Regions from separate parts of the Streptomyces sp. NPDC048255 genome, predicted to be linked through region 2. Evidence: riboswitches for the same ligand, from Rfam matches in the RefSeq annotation. Region 2 holds a riboswitch; the other holds the start of a gene.
The links. A riboswitch is a leader RNA that binds a small molecule or an ion and turns the genes downstream of it on or off. The one in region 2 is predicted to bind glycine.

Region 1 (5,402 bases), on a different contig from region 2:
TGCCCTCCAACCAACCGATCGTGCTCCTGCGTGAAGTGGGAGGCGACCGGTACCTCCCCATCTGGATCGGTCCAGGGGAGGCGACCGCCATTGCCTTCGCACAGCAGGGCATGGCCCCTGCCCGCCCGCTGACGCACGACCTGTTCAAGGACGTGCTGGAGGCGGTCGGTGAGGAGCTCACCGAGGTCCGGATCACGGATCTGCGGGAGGGCGTCTTCTACGCGGAGCTCGTCTTCGCCAGCGGGGTCGAGGTGAGCGCGCGGCCTTCCGACGCCATAGCCCTCGCCCTGCGGACGGGGACGCCGATCTACGGCAGTGACGGCGTGCTGGACGACGCCGGAATCGCCATTCCGGACGAGCAGGAGGACGAGGTGGAGAAGTTCCGCGAGTTCCTCGACCAGATCTCGCCCGAGGACTTCGGCACCGGCCCGCAGTGAGGCGCCGGCCGCGTCGTCCACGCGGAACTGCCAGCCCATTCGAGTAGCCTTTCCCCGCAAAGGGATACGGGAAACCACTCTCAGGGTGATTATCACTCGGCGTGCCGAGTGTGGCGATCGTTGACGCACCCCTGGTGACTGCCTACCTTCAAGGTGGGCAGGTCAAGGACGGAGGGTCGGCGTGAGGATCACGGGCGACGGTACGACCGGGGGCACCCCCGCACGGAGTGACGGTGGACCGTACCCGTTGCACGGCAGCACGGTGGGTTCCGCGCGCCGCCAGCCGGAGTCGACACCGGTCGGACCGGTGAGCGGCGACCCGGCGCCCGAGCAGGTCGGCTACCGCGGGCCGACCGCGTGTGCCGCGGCCGGGATCACCTACCGGCAGCTCGACTACTGGGCGCGCACCGGGCTGGTGGAGCCCAGCGTGCGCCCCGCCTACGGCTCGGGCACCCAGCGCCTGTACAGCTTCCGGGACGTGGTGGTCCTGAAGATCGTCAAGCGCTTCCTGGACACCGGGGTGGCGCTGCAGAACATCCGCACCGCCGTGCAGCACCTGCGCGACCGCGGATTCTCCGACCTCGAGCGCCTGACGCTGATGAGCGACGGCGCCACCGTCTACGAGTGCACCTCGCCCGACCAGGTGGTGAGCCTGCTGCAGGGCGGGCAGGGCGTCTTCGGCATCGCCGTGGGCGTCGTGTGGGGCGACGTGGAGAACGCGCTGTCGCAGCTGCACGGGGAGCGCGTGGACACCGGCGAGACCGTGGTCGGGCACAACCCGACCGACGAACTGGCGGCCCGGCGCAACCGGGCCGGCTGAGCACCTGCTCTTGAGGCCCGCCCGCCCGGCCGGGACCCGGTCCGCCGGGTCGGCCGCGTTGTCAGAGGCGTGAGGGACCATCGGGGTGTGAGAGCCGCGCCGACCATCCTGCACCTGGACATGGACGCCTTCTACGCCGCCGTGGAGCAGGCGTCGAAGCCGAGCCTGCGCGGGAAGGCGGTCATCGTCGGGGGACTGGGGCCGCGCGGGGTCGTCGCCACCGCCTCGTACGAGGCCCGCCGGTTCGGGGTGCACTCGGCGATGCCCATGGGGCAGGCGAGGCGGCTCTGCCCGAACGGCGCCTGCCTGATTCCGCGCTTCAGCCTCTACCGCGAGGTCAGCGACGTGGTCATGGCCCTCCTGCGGGAGCTGTCACCGCTCGTGGAGCCCCTCAGCCTCGACGAGGCCTTCGTGGACCTGGAGGCGGGCGGTACGGCCTTCGACGGGCCCGGGGCCCGGGCTGCGGGCGAGCGGCTGCGGGCGGACATCAGGGCGGCCACGGGGCTCAGCGGGTCCGTGGGGCTGGCGGGGTCCAAGATGCTGGCCAAGGTGGCTTCCGAGGAGGCCAAGCCCGACGGGCTCCTGCTGATCGAGCCGGGCACCGAGCGCGAGCTGCTCGCCCCGATGTCGGTGCGGACCCTGCCGGGGGTGGGGCCGGCCACCGGGGAGCACCTGCGCCGGGCCGGGATCACCATGGTGGGGGAGCTGGCCGAGGCCGGTGAGGACGAGCTGGTCCGCATGCTGGGGCGCTCGCACGGGGTCGGGCTCTACCGGATGGCCCTGGGGCTGGACGACCGGCCGGTGGTCGCGGAGCGGGACGCGAAATCGGTGTCGGTCGAGGACACCTTCGACGTGGACCTGCACGACCGGGTCCGGATCCGCGGCGAGGTCCAGCGCCTCGCCGACCGGTGCGTACAGCGCTTGCGGGGGTCGGGGCACTCGGGGCGCACGATCGTGCTGAAGGTGCGGCGGTACGACTTCTCGACGCTGACGCGGTCCGAGACGCTGCGCGGGCCGACGGACGACGCGGGGGTGGTGCGGGAGGCCGCCGCGCGGCTGCTGGAGTCCGTGGACACCACGGGAGGGGTGCGTCTGCTGGGGGTGGGGGTCACCGGGCTGGCGGATTACACGCAGGAGGACCTGTTCGCGCAAGCACTGGCCGCCGAGCCGGCCGCGGAGGGCGGGCCGGCCGGAGAGGGCGGCACTGCCGGGGAGAGCGGGACGGCGGGGCCTGAGGCGGCCGCTGGGCCGGGTGGGGAGCCCGGAGGGGCTCCGGGGGCCCAGGAGGGCGCGGAGGCGCCCCCGCAGCCGGAGCCGGCCGCCGAGCGGCGCTGGGCGGCCGGGAGCGACGTACGGCACGCGGTGTACGGGCCCGGATGGGTGCAGGGCAGCGGGGTCGGGCGGGTGACCGTACGGTTCGAGCAGCCGGGATCGGCGCCCGGCCGGGTGCGGACCTTCCGGGTGGACGACCCGGAGCTGGAGCCGTCCGATCCGCTGCCGCTGGTGGGGGAGGGGTCCGCCGTGCCCGCGGACAGGTCCTAGCTTCCCGCGCCCTGCTCCCCGGCCAGGCGGCCGAAATCGCGGTCGGGGTCGGCGGCGGGCGGCTGGTGGAACTCGCTGGGGAGGGTCACGTCCAGGCCGTAGTGGTGGTAGAGCTGGAGTTCCTGTTCCGGGGAGAGGTGGCGGCCGACGCCGAAGTCCGGGGCGTCCTTGATGAGGGAGCGTTCGAAGGGCACCCGCAGGGTGTCGCCCACCAGCTCGCTCGGCTCCAGGGGGACGAACGCGTCCCGGCTGAACAGCCCGGTCCGGACGGCGGCCCACTCCGGGGTGCCCGTGGCATCGTCGAGGTAGACCTCGTCCACGGTGCCGATCTTGGTGCCATTGCGGTCGAACGCCTTGCGGCCGATCAGGCTGCGCGGATCGATGTCGGTCTGCACGGTCCCTCCAAATGGTCGCAACTGCTCCGTAATGACTACAGAAGTGCATATCGGGAGCGGAGGCCACTCGGGGAGGGTCCGGATCCTCGCTGGTAGGCTGGGTGATGGCTGTCGACCCTGTGCGGGAGAGTCCTCCGAGAGAACGTGACGGAGGCGCCGAAGGAGCAAATCCTCCCCGGAATCTCTCAGGCATACGTACCGCACGGACGAGGCCACTCTGGAAAGCAGGAGCGGGTACCGGGCACTCAGTGCAGGTTCCTCTCCTCACCGACGGTGAAAGCCGGATCTCTCGGGAGACCCCCGTGAGGCCCGGTGAAGCTCTCAGGTTGAGATGACAGAGGGGGAGGCCGTCCGGGTGCCCGCGCCGTGGTGCCCCTCGCAGGTCATACGACCAGGAGGCCTCCGTACATGACCGCCAACCGCATTCCGCTCTCCCAGCTGGAGCGAGGCATCCCCTTCGAGCAGCGCCACATCGGCCCGGATGCCGAGGCGCAGGCGAAGATGCTCGCCCAGGTGGGCTACGGCTCCCTGGACGAACTGACCGCCGCCGCGGTACCGGATGTGATCAAGACCGCCGAGGCGCTGAACCTGCCCGAGGCGCGGACCGAGGCCGAGGTGCTCGCCGAGCTGCGCTCGCTCGCCGACCGCAACCAGGTGCTGTCCTCCATGATCGGTCTCGGCTACTACGGGACCTTCACGCCGCCGGTGATCCTGCGCAACGTCATGGAGAACCCGGCCTGGTACACCGCGTACACGCCGTACCAGCCGGAGATCTCGCAGGGCCGCCTCGAGGCGCTGCTGAACTTCCAGACGGTCGTCGCCGACCTGACCGGCCTGCCGACCTCCGGCGCCTCCCTGCTCGACGAGGGCACCGCGGCCGCCGAGGCGATGTCGCTGGCCCGCCGCGTGGGCAAGGTCAAGGGCGGTGTCTTCCTGATCGACGCCGACGCGCTGCCGCAGACCGTCGCCGTGATCGAGACCCGCGCCGAGCCCACGGGCGTCGAGGTCGTCGTCGCGGACCTCTCGGACGGCATCCCGGCCGAGATCGCCGAGCGCGGTGTCTTCGGCGTGCTGCTCCAGTACCCGGGCGCCTCCGGCGCGGTCCGGGACATCAAGCCGGTCATCGACCAGGCGCACGAGCTCGGTGCGATCGTCACCGTCTCCGCGGACCTGCTCGCCCTGACCCTGCTGACCTCCCCGGGCGAGCTGGGCGCGGACATCGCGGTGGGCACCACCCAGCGCTTCGGCGTCCCGATGGGCTTCGGCGGCCCGCACGCCGGCTACATGGCCGTCCAGGCCAAGCACGCCCGCTCGCTGCCCGGCCGCCTCGTGGGCGTCTCCGTGGACGCGGACGGCAACAAGGCGTACCGCCTGGCCCTGCAGACGCGCGAGCAGCACATCCGCCGCGAGAAGGCCACCAGCAACATCTGCACCGCGCAGGTCCTGCTGGCCGTCATGGCCGCGATGTACGCCGTCTACCACGGCCCGGACGGCCTGCGGACGATCGCCCGCCGCACCCACCGCTACGCCTCCCTGCTCGCCGCGGGCCTGAAGGCCGGCGGGGTCGAGACCGTGCACGGCGCCTACTTCGACACGATCACGGCCCGTGTCCCGGGCCGCGCGGCCGAGGTCGTCGCCGCTGCCCGCGAGGGCGGGGTCAACCTGTACCAGGCCGACGCCGACCACGTCTCCGTCGCCTGCGACGAGACCACCCTGCGCGCGGACGTCGAGGCCGTCTGGGCGGCCTTCGGTGTCACCGCGGACATCGAGGCGCTCGACGGGACCACGGCCGACACCCTGCCCGAGGGTCTGCTGCGCTCGGACGACTACCTGACCCACCCGGTCTTCCACCAGCACCGCTCCGAGACCGCGATGCTGCGTTACCTGCGCAAGCTCTCGGACAAGGACTACGCGCTGGACCGCGGCATGATCCCGCTGGGCTCCTGCACCATGAAGCTCAACGCGACCACCGAGATGGAGCCGGTCACCTGGCCCGAGTTCGGCCAGCTGCACCCGTTCGCCCCGGTCGAGCAGGCCGAGGGGTACCTCACGCTCATCACCGAGCTGGAGGAACGTCTCTGCGAGGTCACCGGCTACGACAAGGTCTCCATCCAGCCCAACGCCGGCTCCCAGGGTGAGCTGGCCGGGCTGCTGGCCGTACGCGCCTACCACCGCGCGAACGGCGACGAGCAGCGCACCGTCTGCCTC
Region 2 (5,402 bases):
TTCTTGGCCAGCTCCTGCGTCGACAGGATGACACCGCCGCGCGGACCGCCGAGGGTCTTGTGCGTGGTGGTGGTGACGACGTGGGCGTGCGGCACCGGGTTCGGGTGCAGACCCGCGGCGACCAGACCGGCGAAGTGCGCCATGTCGACCATCAGGTACGCGCCGACCTCGTCCGCGATGCGGCGGAAGGCGGCGAAGTCCAGCTGGCGCGGGTACGCGGACCAGCCGGCGACGATCAGCTGCGGCTTGGACTCCTTGGCGAGGCGCTCGACCTCGGCCATGTCCACCTGGCCGCTCTCGTCGACGTGGTACGGGACCACGTTGTAGAGCTTGCCGGAGAAGTTGATCTTCATGCCGTGGGTCAGGTGACCGCCGTGGGCCAGGTTCAGACCCATGATCGTGTCGCCCGGCTTGAGCAGCGCGAACATCGCGGCGGCGTTCGCCTGCGCACCCGAGTGCGGCTGGACGTTAGCGGCCTCGGCGCCGAACAGCGCCTTGATCCGGTCGATCGCGATCTGCTCGACCACGTCGACGTGCTCGCAGCCGCCGTAGTAGCGGCGCCCGGGGTAGCCCTCGGCGTACTTGTTGGTCAGGACCGAGCCCTGGGCCTCCATGACGGCGACCGGAGCGAAGTTCTCCGACGCGATCATTTCCAGGGTGGACTGCTGGCGCACGAGCTCGGCGTCGACGGCGGCGGCGACGTCCGGGTCGAGCTCGTGGAGAGGGGTGTTCAGTACAGACATCAGGGTCCCCTGGGGTCAGTTACCGGCGGTGAGGGCGGCGTACTCCTCGGCGGAGAGCACGTCCTTGGGCTCCTCCGAGATGCGCACCTTGAAGAGCCAGCCACCCTCGAAGGGAGCGGAGTTCACCAGCGAGGGGTCCTCCACGACGTCCTGGTTGGACTCGACGATCTCGCCGGAGACGGGGGAGTACAGGTCGCTGACCGACTTGGTCGACTCCAGCTCGCCGCAGGTCTCGCCCTCGGTCACGGTCTCGCCGACCTCGGGGAGCTGGGCGTAGACGACGTCACCGAGCGCGTTGGCCGCGAACTCCGTGATGCCGACCGTCGCGACGCCGTCCACGGCGTCCGACAGCCACTCGTGCTCCTTGGTGTAACGCAGCTTCTCGGGGTTGCTCATGACCTGATTCTCCTGGATGCGGGGGAGTGGATACGAACAGTGGTCTTGGGTACTGAGACGGAGCCGTACGGCTGCCCGGAGGCCCTGCCGTACAGCGGAGATCGTCGCGGAACTACTTCTGCCGCTTGTAGAACGGCAGGGCCACGACCTCGTACGGCTCATGCGTACCGCGAATGTCGACGCCGACGCCGGAGGTGCCGGGCGCGGCGTGCGCCGCGTCCACGTACGCCATCGCGATCGGCTTGCCCAGGGTCGGGGAGGGCGCGCCCGAGGTGACCTCGCCGATCACCTGGCCGCCGGCGACGACCGGGAACCCGGCGCGCGGGACGCGGCGGCCCTCGGCGATCAGGCCGACCAGCTTGCGCGGCGGGTTCGTGGCGGCGCGCTCGGCGGCGGCCTCCAGGGCGGCGCGGCCGACGAAGTCGCCCTCCTTCTCGAACTTCACGACCCGGCCCAGCCCCGCGTCGAACGGGGTGAGGGAGGTGCTCAGCTCGTGCCCGTACAGCGGCATGCCCGCCTCCAGGCGCAGGGTGTCGCGGCAGGACAGGCCGGCCGGGACCAGGCCGACGCCCTCGCCCGCCTTGGTCAGCGCCTGCCACAGCTCCACGGCGTGCTCGGGGGAGACGAACAGCTCGAAGCCGTCCTCGCCCGTGTAGCCCGTACGCGCGATCAGCGCGGGCACCCCGGCGACCGTGCCCGGCAGGCCGGCGTAGTACTTGAGGCCGTCCAGGTCGGCGTCGGTGAGCGAGGCGAGGATGCCGGGGGACTCCGGGCCCTGCACCGCGAGCAGCGCGTAGGCGTCGCGGTCGTCACGGACCTCGGCGTCGAAACCGGCGGCGCGCTCGGTGATGGCGTCCAGGACGACCTGGGCGTTGGAGGCGTTGGCGACGACCATGTACTCCGTCTCGCCCAGGCGGTAGACGATCAGGTCGTCGACGATTCCGCCGTCCTCCTGGCAGATGTGCGTGTAGCGGGCGCGGCCGACACCGACGGTCGAGATGTTGCCGACCAGCGCGTAGTCCAGGACCTTGACGGCCTCGGGGCCGGTCAGCGTGATCTCGCCCATGTGGGAGAGGTCGAAGAGGCCGGCCTTGGTGCGCACGGCGTTGTGTTCGTCGCGCTCGCTGCCGTACCGCAGCGGCATGTCCCAGCCCGCGAAATCGGTCATGGTCGCACCGAGGGAACGGTGCAGCGCATCGAGGGCGGTCAGACGGGGGGCAGTGCTCATGGGTGTGGCTCCCGGGTCCCAGGGCATCGACATGACATGACGAGGACGTTCCTCCCCATCTGTCATCGGAACCTGAGAGGTTCGCCGAGAGCCCCCGGTCACCGGGGAGCGTCGACTTGCACCTTGGGTGGAGCTGCTGCGGCGCAGCTCGCTTTTCAGATCTGCCTCATCCACGCGGTACGGGGCCTGAGAGATTCAAGGGAGGTTCTTGCTCCTTCGGCGCCCGCGCACGGCCTTGCGGCGTGCCGGGACTCTCCCGCGCGGATTCAAGCGGCCGGTATGCAGTTGGTCCAGATGGCGCACATCATTGCACGCCACGGTCGTGATCGGGCGTGCGGGCCCGGAAGTCTGTCCGGGCTTCGGACGGCCGGACCGGAACCGGGACTGCCGGATTACCGTCTCTTTACACTCAGTGGGCAAGGGTCCTGGTGACCCGATTCGGGGGAGGCGATCACTGTGCGGAGATTCGGACTGCTGGCGACGACCGGGACCGTGGACGGGGTACCGCCCCAGCGCGGCGCGCGCGGGCGCACCACCGCGCCGGAAGCCGGTCTCGGCCGGGTCCGGGACCTGCGCGGGCCGGGCGTCGGCGGCCCCCAGCGGCTCGGTTTCGCGGAGGGGGACATCGTCGTGGTCTCCGGCCTGCCGGGCGGCGGCAAGAGCACCCTGATCAAGCGGGCGGCCGCCGCGGGCGGCTCCATCGATTCCCAGGACACCCGTGAGCGCTGGGAGCGCCGGATGCCGGCCGCGCTGCCGTACGCCGTGTACCGGCCGCTGGTCCGGGCCGACCACTACTGGGGGCTGTGGCGGACCCTGCGCTCCGGCGCCTCGGTCGTCGTCCACGACTGCGGTACGCAGACCTGGGTACGGGCCCTGCTCGCGGCCTCCGCGCGCCGCCGGGGCCGGGCGCTGCACCTCCTGCTGCTGGACAGCAGCGCCGAGGAAGCCCTGGCCGGGCAGGCCGCCCGGGGCCGGCACGTGTCCGCGTACGCCTTCGCCCGGCACCGCGGGGCCGTGGCCCGCCTGCTCCGCGACGCCGAGTCCGGCCTCCCCCCGGCCGGCTGCGCCTCGGTGACCCTCCTGGACCGCCGCTCCGCTGCCGCGGTCAGCCGGATCGCCTTCCACGGCTGAGCGCCGGTGCCGGGCTCTGCCCGGACCCGCGTGAAATCCAGCCCCTCCGGCGTTTGAGGAGCGGGGTCTGGGGCGGAGCCCCAGCAGCGGCGCCGCACCGATAACCTCGGCACGACGTTCGGCGGGACCACAGACGGAGGCAGCGGCACATGCAAGGCAACGGCAGCGGCGGCGGCTGGCCGGACAATGAGCTGGAGCAAGTGCTCGGGGCGGCGCTCGGGCAGCCGGACGCCGGGGGGCGGATCCTGGAGGTGCTCGGGCGCAGCATGGTCTGGGTGCCGCTGCCCGGCGGCGGCGGCCCCGACTCGGCCGGCCTCAGCCTGCCCACGATGGACATCGGCGGGGCGGCGTACGTCCCGGTGTACAGCTCCGAGGCCCAGTTCCGCGCCTGCGTCGGCCCCGGCATGGACTTCGCCGTGGCCCCCGCCGTCGAGTTCGCCCGCGGGCTGCCCCCGCAGCTCGGCATCGCCGTGAACCCCGAGGGCGCCGTCGGCGTCCCGCTGCCCCCCGCCGCCGTCGCCGAGCTGTGCCGCACCGGCCGGACCCCGCTCGACGGCCCGGCCACCGGCGGCCGGGTCCGGCTGTACGAGCCCGACTGGCAGGACGACCCGGTGGACTTCCTGGCCGCCGCCGCCGAGGAGTTCCGCGCCGTCGGGGCGGTCGCCGCGGCCCACCGCTGCCTCGCCAGCGTCGAGGGCGGGGAGCCGCAGCTGTTCATCGGCGTCCGCCTGGTGGGATGGGACCCCGGGACGCAGAGCGCCCCGATGGAGGCCCTCGGGCGGGCCCTGGCCCGCGTCCCGGCGCCCTGGCCCGTGCAGTTGATCCTCCTGGACGCGGCGCAGGACCCGGTGACCGACTGGATTCGTGAGCGCGTACGCCCCTTCTACGTCCCGTAGCGCCGCTTAAGCTGTTCACGCGTTGACGACGGGCGGAAGAAGAGACGAAGAGGGGTACCGGGTGAGTGCGTCAGGCACGGCCGCGGCCGGGCAGGTCGAGCACATGCTGCGCCAGGTGACTCCCGGGCGCTATGAGAGCTACGAGTCACTCCTGCACGCCCTCGCCGAGGGCCGGCTGTGGATGCTGCTCTGGCAAGGGCGGCCGGGCTCCCCGGACGCCCAGTACGGGGGCATGGAGGTCGAGAGCCTGGGTTACGCGCCCTGCGTGACCTCGCCCCAGGAACTGGCCGCCAGCGGCTGGAACCGGGGCTACGAGGTGGTCACCGGGCGGGACATCGCCCGCGCCCTCTACCCCGACCGCTGGGGACTGTGGCTCAATCCGCACGCCCAGGGCGGCGGCCTCGGCGTTCCCTGGGCCGACCTGCGCCGGATCGCGACCGGCCTGGACCGGATGCCGGCCGGGCCGCTGCGGCTGTCGGAGCCCGCCATCGAGCTCCCGCAGTTCTACGGGCTGCTGACCCAGCACGCGCACCGCACGCCGGCCGTCCGGTCGCTGCGCCGGGCCTGGGTGCAGCCGGCGCTCGGGTCGCCGTACCTCGCGGTGGGGCTCGACCTGTACGACGCCTCCGCGCCCGCGCTGGAATCCGTGCGGGAGATGATGCGCCAGTCGGTAGGCGTGGTCCCCGAGGGCGTCCCCGTGTGCACGGTCGCGCTGGCCGACGAGCACGACCCCGTCGCGATGTGGCTGCGCGCGCAGACCCGCCCCTTCTACGACCGCGAGGGCCAGGCCCCGTCGTACTGACCGCATCCGCATATTGAGACATCCGTCTCGAAGGCCGCACCGGAGCTCATCGGTGCGGCCTTCGGTATATCCGGGAATGCGCCCAAGAACCATGCCGCAAATGGCAGTTGGGCGGGATGTCCGTTCCGGGCCGAACGGGCAGTGTTTCACCGCTCAACAGAGCCCACGGTTCGGATAACGGAAGGTGTCGGTGCAGATCACGGTTG

Region 1: it holds a riboswitch for glycine, as region 2 does, so the genes downstream of both, gcvP (aminomethyl-transferring glycine dehydrogenase) here and gcvT (glycine cleavage system aminomethyltransferase GcvT) in region 2, are expected to answer to the same signal.

The regions. Positions count from the first base shown of each region.
Region 1 is NZ_JBEZMA010000027.1:80,158-85,559, reverse strand. It holds gene AB0D94_RS21820 (bifunctional nuclease family protein) at 1-437, shown strand, start outside; gene AB0D94_RS21815 (MerR family transcriptional regulator) at 619-1,257, shown strand; gene AB0D94_RS21810 (DNA polymerase IV) at 1,345-2,799, shown strand; gene AB0D94_RS21805 (PRC-barrel domain-containing protein) at 2,796-3,194, opposite strand; glycine riboswitch at 3,307-3,405, shown strand; gene gcvP (aminomethyl-transferring glycine dehydrogenase) at 3,603-5,402, shown strand, end outside.
Region 2 is NZ_JBEZMA010000004.1:196,653-202,054, reverse strand. It holds gene glyA (serine hydroxymethyltransferase) at 1-743, opposite strand, end outside; gene gcvH (glycine cleavage system protein GcvH) at 759-1,139, opposite strand; gene gcvT (glycine cleavage system aminomethyltransferase GcvT) at 1,252-2,367, opposite strand; glycine riboswitch at 2,533-2,636, opposite strand; gene AB0D94_RS06260 (AAA family ATPase) at 2,818-3,498, shown strand; gene AB0D94_RS06255 (enhanced serine sensitivity protein SseB) at 3,648-4,394, shown strand; gene AB0D94_RS06250 (enhanced serine sensitivity protein SseB C-terminal domain-containing protein) at 4,456-5,196, shown strand.